3 regions of the Sphingobium sp. FG11 genome follow, and region 2 is predicted to be linked to each of the others. Evidence: riboswitches for the same ligand, from Rfam matches in the RefSeq annotation. Region 2 holds a riboswitch; each other region holds the start of a gene.
The links. Region 2 has a riboswitch for cobalamin ahead of cobW (cobalamin biosynthesis protein CobW). Riboswitches for the same ligand answer to the same signal wherever they lie in the genome.

Region 1 (3,278 bases), on a different contig from region 2:
ACGTTCGCGCCGAAACGGTCATCCTTCGACCGCCAGGCGAGATTGGCGCTGCCGATATTGCCGGGGCGACGCACCAGGCGGAGGTCGTTTTCGTCCTTCGCGGTCAGATAGGTGTAGGCGCCATCGAACCGGAAGCCTGCGGGCAGCACGAAGTTTGCCGACACTTCGACACCCTCATGCGGGGATTTTCCCGCGAGATTATCGACGGTGTAGACGGGAAAATAGACCGTTATGATGCGGTCGCGCAGCTTCGCGTTGAAATAGGTCACGTCGATCCGGCCATGGCCGCCCAGGAACGACTGTTCCGCGCCCACTTCCCAGCCGGTCGACTTTTCAGGCTTCAGGTCGGGCTTGCCGACGAAACCGCTCGTCGGTGAAAATCCGAACAGTTCGAAAAAGTCGGGCGCCTTGACGCCAGTGCCGCCCGCCGCGTGGAGGCGGGTGCCGAAATCGAAGCGATAGCTGGCCTGTGCATGCCAGGTGGTCGAATCGCTGAAACGGTTGTTGAAATCCTTGCGGATCGATCCGCCCACGCCGATCCGGTCGCCGACGGTCAGCTGATACTGGCCGACGATGCCCCAATTATCCGTCGTGTTGAACGGGTTCGGACCAGTGAGGAACAGCGAGGTGCCCTGAAACTCCTCCCGCTCATAATCCACCGCGCCGGTGATCGCATGGGTGACAGTGTCGTCGCCCAGTTTCAGCGTCGAGGCAAGCGACACTTTGCGGCGGCGGCCGGTATTGCCGAAAGTCTCGACGCCATTGTCATCAAAGGCGCGGCGGCGCGAATTGTTGAGCTGGGCGCTGAGGTCGGTGGTCCAGCGGCCATCCTGTGTGCTGTAATTGGCGCCCACGAGCGCATAGAAGGCGCTGTTGGTATAGTGGCCGCCGGAATCGATCGCATTGCCGGTCAGGAAGTAATCCTGATCGTTGAGGTCCGCATCGGTGTAATTGTAACGCGCGACGGCCCGCAGCGTGAGCTGGCCGATTTGATAGCCGAACTTGCCATGCACGGTTCCGATCTTCGATCCGATGTCGCGCGAGCCGCCCGGCGCGACGACGAAACCGCCAATGCCCGAATAGGAGCCGCCAATGGCATAATCGAGATCGCCCACGACGCCCGCGCCGCGCACCGCTCCCTCAAGGGTGCCGAAGGATCCGCCCTCCAGCCGCGCCGCGAAGCCCGGCATCTCGCGCCCGCTGGCGGTGATATAGTTGATGACCCCGCCGATCGCGTCGGAGCCGTAGAGCGCGCTCTGCTCGCCGCGCAGGATTTCGACCCGCGCGCCTGGATCGGACGTCAGCGTCGCGAAGTCGAACTCGCCGGCATAGGGATCGGCCGCTTCGATACCGTCGATCAGCACCAGCGTATGATTGGCCTCCGCGCCGCGAATGCGAACCTGCGTCTTGCCGCCGACCGGGCCGGTGCGGTTGACCGCAATGCCCGGCACATCGCGCAGCACATCGGAGAGGATCGTCGTCTGGCGATTTTCCAGATCGACCGGCTGGATGACCGTGGCCGACGAGCCGAGGGTCGCGGTGGAAATGCCGCCATCGCCCCGGCTGGCGGTGACGAGGATCGTGTCGGTCACTTTGGCCGGCTCGTCAGCGGCGGCGGCCTGCGCGAAGCCCGCGACGGGCAGGAATAATGCACTGCTCATCAGCGCGCGGAATCTGGATGTCGTCATGGTCAATACCCCCTTGGCGCCTTGGAGCAACGTCCGGCGGGGGCTTGCCGCTATCGCTTGTGCCGGCGTCGGCCTGCACGCGAACGAACGGTCGGCGCAGGGCAGGGGGCAGGCACATTACCCCCGACCGCGCACCGATGCGGCCCTGGCCGCATGGATTCGTCGCTCAGACGGAGAGTGACCGTGCCATGACCTTTCCCTGGACCATGACAAAGAGCGACCGGTGCGCTGGCAGGTCTCCTGGCTTGCGGGTCGTCGCTTGCTGTGCGGCCTTCCCGGAACGCGCATCCTTATGCGTTCGCCCCAGTGACCTCCGTCATGCGGCATGACGGAAGATGCACATCTCGCTCACCGCTCACAGTTGCAGGGACAGCCGCGGATCGGGTGATCCGACCCGAAAGCCGATCATCCGCACCGCATTCCCGTTTTAAGCCCTTGCGGGCACCAGCGCGATCTTCGGCAAGGCAGAACCTCGCCAAGCCGGCCCTTAATCCTGTTTGCGCGTCAGGCCAACGGCTTTGTTTGGCCGCTTCATGCCGAGGGCGCGAGGGACGCGAGGAAATCATCGTCCGGACGCATGCCGTAGCCCGACGTCATCCGGTTGGTCAGGTTGAACACGCCGATCAGTTCGATCACATAATAGATTTTCGCGTCGCTCAGGCCTGCATCCCGCAACGCCCGCACATCGGCGGCTTCCATGCGTCCGGGCTGTTCGGTCAGCTTGACGCAATAATCGGCGATCGCGCGCTCCTCGACGGTCAGTTCGACCGTGCGGTAATTGATCGCGATACGCCGCGCGCGACCATGATCGCCAATCTCTTCGCCCAGCTTGTGCCCGTGAATGAGCAGGCAGGTGGGACAGGCATTGATCGAGGATACGATCACGCCGATGAACTCGCGCTCGGCAAGGGTCAGCAGCCCATAGGCCGGATCAAGGAAGATGGGAGACATGAAAGCGCCCGCACGCGCATAACCGGCCTCGTCATAGCCCGCGAGAATGCGCGTGGAATGGAGTTCGGGTACCGGCATGGTATCGACCCATTCCTGCGGCAGCTCATAGCCTTCAACCCCAGGCAGATAGGCATAAGGGTCGTTGGATTTGAACTCCGGGGTCAGGGTCGATTTGCGGTCAGCCATCAGCGTCTCTCCAATTATCATTTCGTGTGGTGATAATCGGATATGGTTGCGCTGTCATCTGCGGAGGCCGCCGCTACTTCCGGTGTTTCGGGAATTTTTCTGGCTGAATCTTGGCTGCTACGGACACACCTTAAATCTGCTTACTATGCTTTCCTGCGATATCTTAACTGCGCACCAGCCTTGGCCGACGATTTACCTATTATGATGATCGCGATCTCATTCACGCCCTTGCCACGCTCCTCTGGGGCATATGGGCAAAGCGGCGCTTCAAATCATGGGGAGTGTGCTCCCCATGATTTGAACACGCAAACGCTGACATTAACGACAATTGGAATGAGCTTAAGTTATCCCGGAATGGAATATAATCCCATCACACCGACCATTGCGGCGGGCCGTTATAGCCGCGCTGCGGCATTTCGCGGCCGCGGTTGATGGTCATATTTTTGATACGCC
Region 2 (3,278 bases):
CGTCAATCTCCGGCAAAACGACATGCATGGCAAGGTCGGCCGGTGACAAGCCGCGCGATGTGTCCGCCCAGCCCGCCCGGCTCGCGGTGGCGAGCGCGAGCTGGAACACCGGCACGCCCGCGCCGTCGAGCGGGGTGTCGCCGCTCTCGCCGCGCGCGGAAAAGGCGGTGGCGTTGACGATCGCGGCTGGCGCGAGGCCACGCACCCATCGGTCGATCCGGTCGCGGGCTTCGGGACTTTTGAGCGACGGCGCGAAGATCGACAGCGCCGCGAAGCCGCGCCTTTCGAACGCGGCAGTCAGTGACGCGAAGGGATCGAGATCATACGCGGTCAGATAGGAGCGGTAGAAGATGATGAGCACCAGCGGCCGCTCGGGATCGCGCGGGAAGGCTTCGGGATCGACAACGCCCAGCGCGGGATGCCAGCCGCCGACCAGCGGCAGCGGCGCGCTATGCTGCGCCGACTCGTCGATCAACCCGGCCGCCTGTGCAAGCATGGCCAGCGCGGCCTGCGCCGATTCCGCCCCGCCCGCGTCACACAGCCGCGCCAGGTCGCGCAAAACGGGCACGGGCACGGTCGACGCGGCATCGAGCCGCCCGTCTTCAAAGCCGTCGGCGGGCAGCACCGCCAGCGCGACGCCGCGCGAACGTGCCAGCGCCTCGACCTGTTGCAGCCCATAGCTCCAATAGGGGGTGCCACCGATCAGCCGGATCAGGATCGCCTTCGCGCCCGCCAGCGTCCGCTCGACATAGGTGTCGACCGACAACGGGTGCATCAGCGTCGCCAGACTGGCGAGCCGGAGCGTCGGAAAGCCAGCATTGAAGCCGCGCGCCTGATGCCATGCCGCCGCGAACGCGCCAAGGTCGCTGTCCGAAAAGGACAGGACCACGAGATCCGCGGGCGACTGCCCGAGATCCTGCGGGACGGCATTTTCCTCCATCCCGTGCGTTTCGCGGAAGATGACGTGCATCGCGCGCTTTTATCCCAGCAGTGTCGCGCGGATCGCGTCGGCGTCGATATGGTCATGCTCGGCGATGACGACCATCGTCGTCCGCCGTGCTTCGTCCGGCCGCCATGGCCGGTCATATTGGTGCCGCACCCGCGCGCCGACCGCCTGCACCAGCAGCCGCATCGGCTTGCCCGCGACGGCGGCATATCCCTTCACCCGCAGGATATTCTGGTCGCGCGCGAGCGCCTCGATCCGGGTGGCGAGCAAAGCGGGATCGGCGATTTCGCCCCATTCGACCACGATGCTGTCGAAATCCTCATGCTCGTGATCGTCCTCGCCATCATGATGCGACGGGCGCGCGGCGATATCATCCTCGGCGGCAGCGGAAAGACCCAGGATCAGGTGCGGATCGACCACGCCTTCGGTCAGTTCGATCACCGGCACGGGCCGGGGCGATTCCGCCGCGATGACGGCGCGGGCGGCGGCGACGCCCTCCGCCCCGGCGAGATCGACCTTGGTCAGCAGCACCATGTCGGCGCAGGCAAGCTGGTCCTCGAACACTTCGGACAGCGGCGTTTCATGGTCGATGCCGGGATCGGCGGCGCGCTGCGCGTCGAGCGCGGCGACATCGGGCGCGAACCGGCCCGCCGCGACCGCTTCGGCATCGGCCAGCGCCAGCACGCCGTCCACGGTGATGCGGCTGCGGATCGCGGGCCAGTCGAACGCCTTGAGCAACGGCTTGGGCAAGGCCAGTCCGGATGTTTCGATGAGGATATGGTCGGGGCGCGGATCGAGCGCGAGCAGCGTTTCGACGGTGGGGATGAAATCATCGGCCACGGTGCAGCAGATGCAGCCATTGGCCAGTTCAACGATATTTTCCGCCGGGCAATCGGGAATGGCGCACGACGCCAATATGTCGCCATCGACGCCGAGCGAACCGAACTCGTTGACGACCACCGCCAGCCGCCGCCCGCCCGCATTGCGGATCAGGTGGCTGATGAGCGTGGTCTTGCCGGCGCCCAGAAAGCCGGTGACGATGGTGACCGGCACCTTGGACAGGTCGGACATGGATAACTCTCCGCGCGCCGGAGCGAGACAGAGCGGGGCTTGCCGGACAGGTCCGGTCGGCGCGCAACGACGGGCGGGCGCGACACATCGCCCATAGCCACGCGACCGTGCAGCCCCAGCCGCACAGTTCGTCGCTCAGACGGAGAGTTACCGTGCCATGACCATCCCCTGGACCAAGGCAAGAGCGACCGGAGCGCCGGCAGGTCTCCTGGCTCGCGGGTCACAGCTTGATGCACGCCTTCCCGAACGTGGCGCCGATGCGCCGTCCAGTGACCGCTCCCTTGATGGGGAGCCTGTGCATCGCGCTATCCGCTTACAGTTGCAGGGACAGCCGCGGATTTGGGCGCTTTGGGGCGCCCGCACCGCATTCCCGATTAAGCCCCGAAAGGGGGCACCGGCGCGATCATGCGAGGTCCGGCTTTACCCGGTCCTTGCGCGCTCGCCCTAGATCAAAACCGGCCCCAAGCCAATGCTGTTTTGCCAACCCGCCGGGTCAGCCCGGAGCGCCGATGCCCATGCAGAGATATTTCAGCTCCATATAATCGTCGAGGCCGTGGCGGGAGCCTTCGCGACCAAGGCCCGATTGTTTCACCCCGCCAAAGGGGGCGACCTCGGTGGAGATGAGGCCGGTATTGATGCCGACCATGCCCGCTTCCAGCGCTTCGGCGACACGCCAGACGCGGCCAAGGTCGCTTGCGTAGAAATAGCTGGCGAGGCCGAACTCGCTGTCATTGGCGAGGCGGATCGCCTGCGCCTCGTCAGAAAAGCGGATGACCCCGGCGAGCGGTCCGAACGTCTCTTCGCGCGCCAGCTTCATGTCCGGCGCGACATCGGCGATGACGGTCGGTTCATAATAGAAGCCGCCAAGGCTGCTGCGCCGCCCGCCCGTCAGCAGCGCGCCACCGCCTTTGATCGCGTCGGCGACATGCTCCTCCACCTTTTCGACAGCCTTGCCGTCGATCAGCGGGCCGACCGCTGTGCCTTCATCCAGGCCATAGCCGACCTTGAGCGCCTTCACCTTCCCGACCAGTTTCGCGACGAAGGCGTCATAGACACCGTCCTGCACGTAAAATCGATTGGTGCAGATGCAGGTCTGGCCGTTGTTGCGGAATTTCGACGCCATCGCTCCTTCGACCGCCGCGTCGATATCGGCATCGTCGAATACGAGGAAGGGCGCGTTACCGCCCAGTTCCATGCTGGCTTTCTTCACCGTGTCGGCGCAGGCGCGCAGCAGCGCCCGGCCGGTCTCGGTCGATCCGGT
Region 3 (3,278 bases), on a different contig from region 2:
AGACGCTCTCTAGAAAATATTATTATTAATCAATGACATGTCCAGGATATAGGCGACTCAAAATGCGGTATCTTTGGATGTGTCGGTTCGAGTCCGACCGGGGGCACCATTCATCTGACACGCGGTCCGACGCGATCGCGCCAATGCGCGGCCGGGCTGATACGACCTAGGCTTGCCGCCCTTCAGTTACGCCACTAATCTCGTGCTTTCAAAAAGAAGTGTGGAGAGGCTGGCTGAAATGAACGATCCGTTCTGGCAGAATAAGGCCGACAAAATGGCGCTGAAAGAGCTGGGTATGCTCTATGCGCGTGCGGTGGACCGGCGCGACTTTGCGTTGATGCGCAGGCTCTACACCGAAGACGGAACGGACGATCACGGTATTTTCTTCAAGGGAACGGCTGCGCAGTTCGCCGAGGCAGCGCCGGGCAATCTGGAAGAATTTGAGGCTACGGCGCATTATATCCTCAACACTCTGTACGAGGTTGATGGGGATGTGGCTGACGGGGAATTGTATTTCCTCGCTTACCACCGCCGCGTTCCGGCTCCTGCGACCGAACTGATTGTCGGTGGCCGCTATATCGATCGCTATGTTCGCGAGGCTGACGGCTGGAAAATCCAGTCTCGCCGCCTGATCTGGGACCTTGCATTCGATAGTGAGGCGTCGGCGGAGGCCATGGCAAAATTGCGAAGCATCGGCTTCAACGGAGCGGGCGCGGACGACAAGAGCTTCGAATGGTTGCCGCTGTTCCAGTCCCGCATTCATGGACGCTAGGCGTCGCTGATCTTGGGACGCTTGCGATCCATGCGCATGCACTGTAACGGGCGGATCGTTCGGGGTCGTTTCGCGATCCTGAATGTTGATCGCGCCGGTGTCCCGACAGGGACTTAAAAGGGAACGCGGTGCGGGGGGAAACCCCCAATTCCGTGGCTGTCCCTGCAACTGTAAGCGGTGAGCGCGATGCATATGCGCGGCGGACCCGATGGTTTCGCCGCCAGCCACTGGGCCGGACGCTAAATCCTGCGAGACCTGGGAAGGCCGTGCATCGAGCGATGACCCGCGAGCCAGGAGACCTGCCGGCGTCTGGTCGCTCTTGCCCTGGCCCAGGGGATGGCCGTGGCACGGTGTCTTTCCGTCTGAGCGACGAACGAGCGGTGGAGACCGCATCGGTTCGTGTCGCGGTCGCCAGTGCGTCCGGTCGCTGGCACGCGCCGCCCGTCGCGTGCGGCAGGTCCTCCATCGGTAGTCGCCAGACGCCGGGGGAAATCAGAATGCATCATAAGAAACTGGGTCTTGGTGTGGCGTCCGGCCTCGCCATCATGAGTGCGACGCCTGCTTTGGCAGGGCAGGGTAGTGCCCCGCCCGCCGATGCGGACGCACCGCAGGCCGATATCGTCGTCTTTGGGCGCGGCGAGGCCAAGATCGGCGTCGCACAGGCGGCGAGCGAGGGCAGTATAGGCGGTGCCGATCTGCTCGTTCGTCCGCTGTTGCGCGTGGCGGAATTGCTGGAGGCCGTGCCGGGCATGATTGCTGCCCAGCATTCGGGCAGCGGCAAGGCCAACCAATATTTCCTGCGCGGCTTCAACCTCGACCACGGGTCCGATTTCACCACCTATATTGACGGGGTTCAGATGAACCTGCGGACCCACGGCCATGGACAGGGCTATCTCGACCTAAACGGCCTGATCCCTGAAATCGTGGCACGCGAGGATTTTCGCAAAGGTCCGTATCGCGCGGACGGGGGCGACTTCGCGCTGGCGGGCGCTGCTTATATGAAGACGATCGATGGCTATGACCGGCCGTGGATCGCGGTCGAGGGTGGATCTTATGGTTCGCGCCGGATCGCCGCTGGCGGCACGTTGCACGATCTTGGTTCGGGCGATCTGACGCTGGTCGCTCAGGCCAAGAGCTATGACGGACCCTGGCAGGAGCCGGAGCATCTGAGGCATTATGCGGGCTTCGCGAAATATCGGATGCCTGCCGGGGCCGGCACGCTGGAGGCGACGCTCCACGCCTATCGGGCCACATGGCGGCCGACCGAGCAAATCCCCGAACGCATCGTAGGATCCAGCATCTGTCCCGATATATTCTGTTCGCCCGACCCGTCCGCGCGCGGCCAGACCACGCGCTTTGTCGGCAACATCGCCATCACCCAGCCGACATGGCGCGCCAATGGCTATGTGCAATATTATGACTGGTCGATGTATTCCAATCCCACCTACACCGACCCGGACGGCACAAGCGCGCAAATCCGGCAGTTCGACCGAAGGTGGATCATGGGCTTTACGGGCGAGAAGCGCTGGGAGCCGCGCCCGGACCTTAGCGTCAGTGTGGGGACAGAGGGCCGCTACGATCAAATCGGCAATGTCGGCGTCTATCGCACCGCCGACCGGCAATTTCTCGCCTCGCTCGGTCGCTATCATGTCGAGGAACTGTCAGCGGCTCTTTATGGCGATGTGACATGGCGGCCTTTGCCGGGGCTGCGGCTAACGGGCGGGCTGCGCGGCGATCATTACCATTATTCGGTACAGGCACGCGATGGGGTAGCGGCCGCGCTGGGGACGGGCAAGGGATCGGACAGTCTGATCTCGCCCAAAGCGTCGCTCGCCTATCAGGTGTCGGCGCATCTGGAATTCTACGCAAATTGGGGACGTGGCTTCCACTCCAACGATGTGCGCGGCGCGGTTAATCCGGTCTCGCCGGTCCCGGTGCTGGTGCGCGGCACGGGCAAGGAAGTGGGCGCGCGGGTGCAGGCCGGCACCGCCAGCCTGACCGCGACCTACTGGTGGCTCGACGTCGGCAGCGAGTTGCGCTTTGTCGGCGATTCCAATGCTGTCGAGCCAAGCGGGGCCAGCAGGCGGCATGGCTATGAGATCGTCGCATTCTGGCGGCCGTTGCCCTGGCTCGCGATCGACGGCAATTATACCGCCAGCCATTCGCGCTATGACAATGGCGACCGGATACCCAATGCTTTCGAAAATGCGGCATCGGCGGGCGCGGCGATCCTGCTTCATCCCTGGGAGGCCAGCATCCGGCTCCGCCACCTTGGCCCTTATCCGCTGATCGAAGATAATAATGTGCGGGACAAGGGCAGCACGATCGTCAACGCGCGGGCGGCGTGGAAGGGCAAGCGCGTCGAACTTTACGGCGAACTGCTCAACATCTTCAACAGCCGGGACAAGGACATTGCCTATTATTACGAATCCTACGTCCCCGCTTTCGATGCGTCCGGCCCGCAGGAGGCGCGCCTGAGCCGTGTGGTCGAACCACGGACATTCCG

Region 1: linked by a shared signal. The riboswitch ahead of ACODSN_RS13900 (TonB-dependent receptor plug domain-containing protein) and the one ahead of cobW (cobalamin biosynthesis protein CobW) in region 2 are both predicted to bind cobalamin.
Region 3: linked by a shared signal. The riboswitch ahead of ACODSN_RS01340 (TonB-dependent receptor) and the one ahead of cobW (cobalamin biosynthesis protein CobW) in region 2 are both predicted to bind cobalamin.

What each region holds. Positions count from the first base shown of each region.
Region 1 is NZ_JBMDKW010000017.1:48,496-51,773, reverse strand. Features, by position in the region: gene ACODSN_RS13900 (TonB-dependent receptor plug domain-containing protein) at 1-1,688, opposite strand, end outside; cobalamin riboswitch at 1,902-2,152, opposite strand; gene ACODSN_RS13895 (peroxidase-related enzyme) at 2,220-2,825, opposite strand; gene ACODSN_RS13890 (nuclear transport factor 2 family protein) at 3,196-3,278, opposite strand, start outside.
Region 2 is NZ_JBMDKW010000003.1:49,240-52,517, forward strand. Features, by position in the region: gene cobN (cobaltochelatase subunit CobN) at 1-970, opposite strand, end outside; gene cobW (cobalamin biosynthesis protein CobW) at 980-2,017, opposite strand; cobalamin riboswitch at 2,199-2,431, opposite strand; gene ACODSN_RS03265 (NAD-dependent succinate-semialdehyde dehydrogenase) at 2,511-3,278, opposite strand, start outside.
Region 3 is NZ_JBMDKW010000001.1:260,459-263,736, forward strand. Features, by position in the region: gene ACODSN_RS01335 (nuclear transport factor 2 family protein) at 173-772, shown strand; cobalamin riboswitch at 851-1,093, shown strand; gene ACODSN_RS01340 (TonB-dependent receptor) at 1,270-3,278, shown strand, end outside.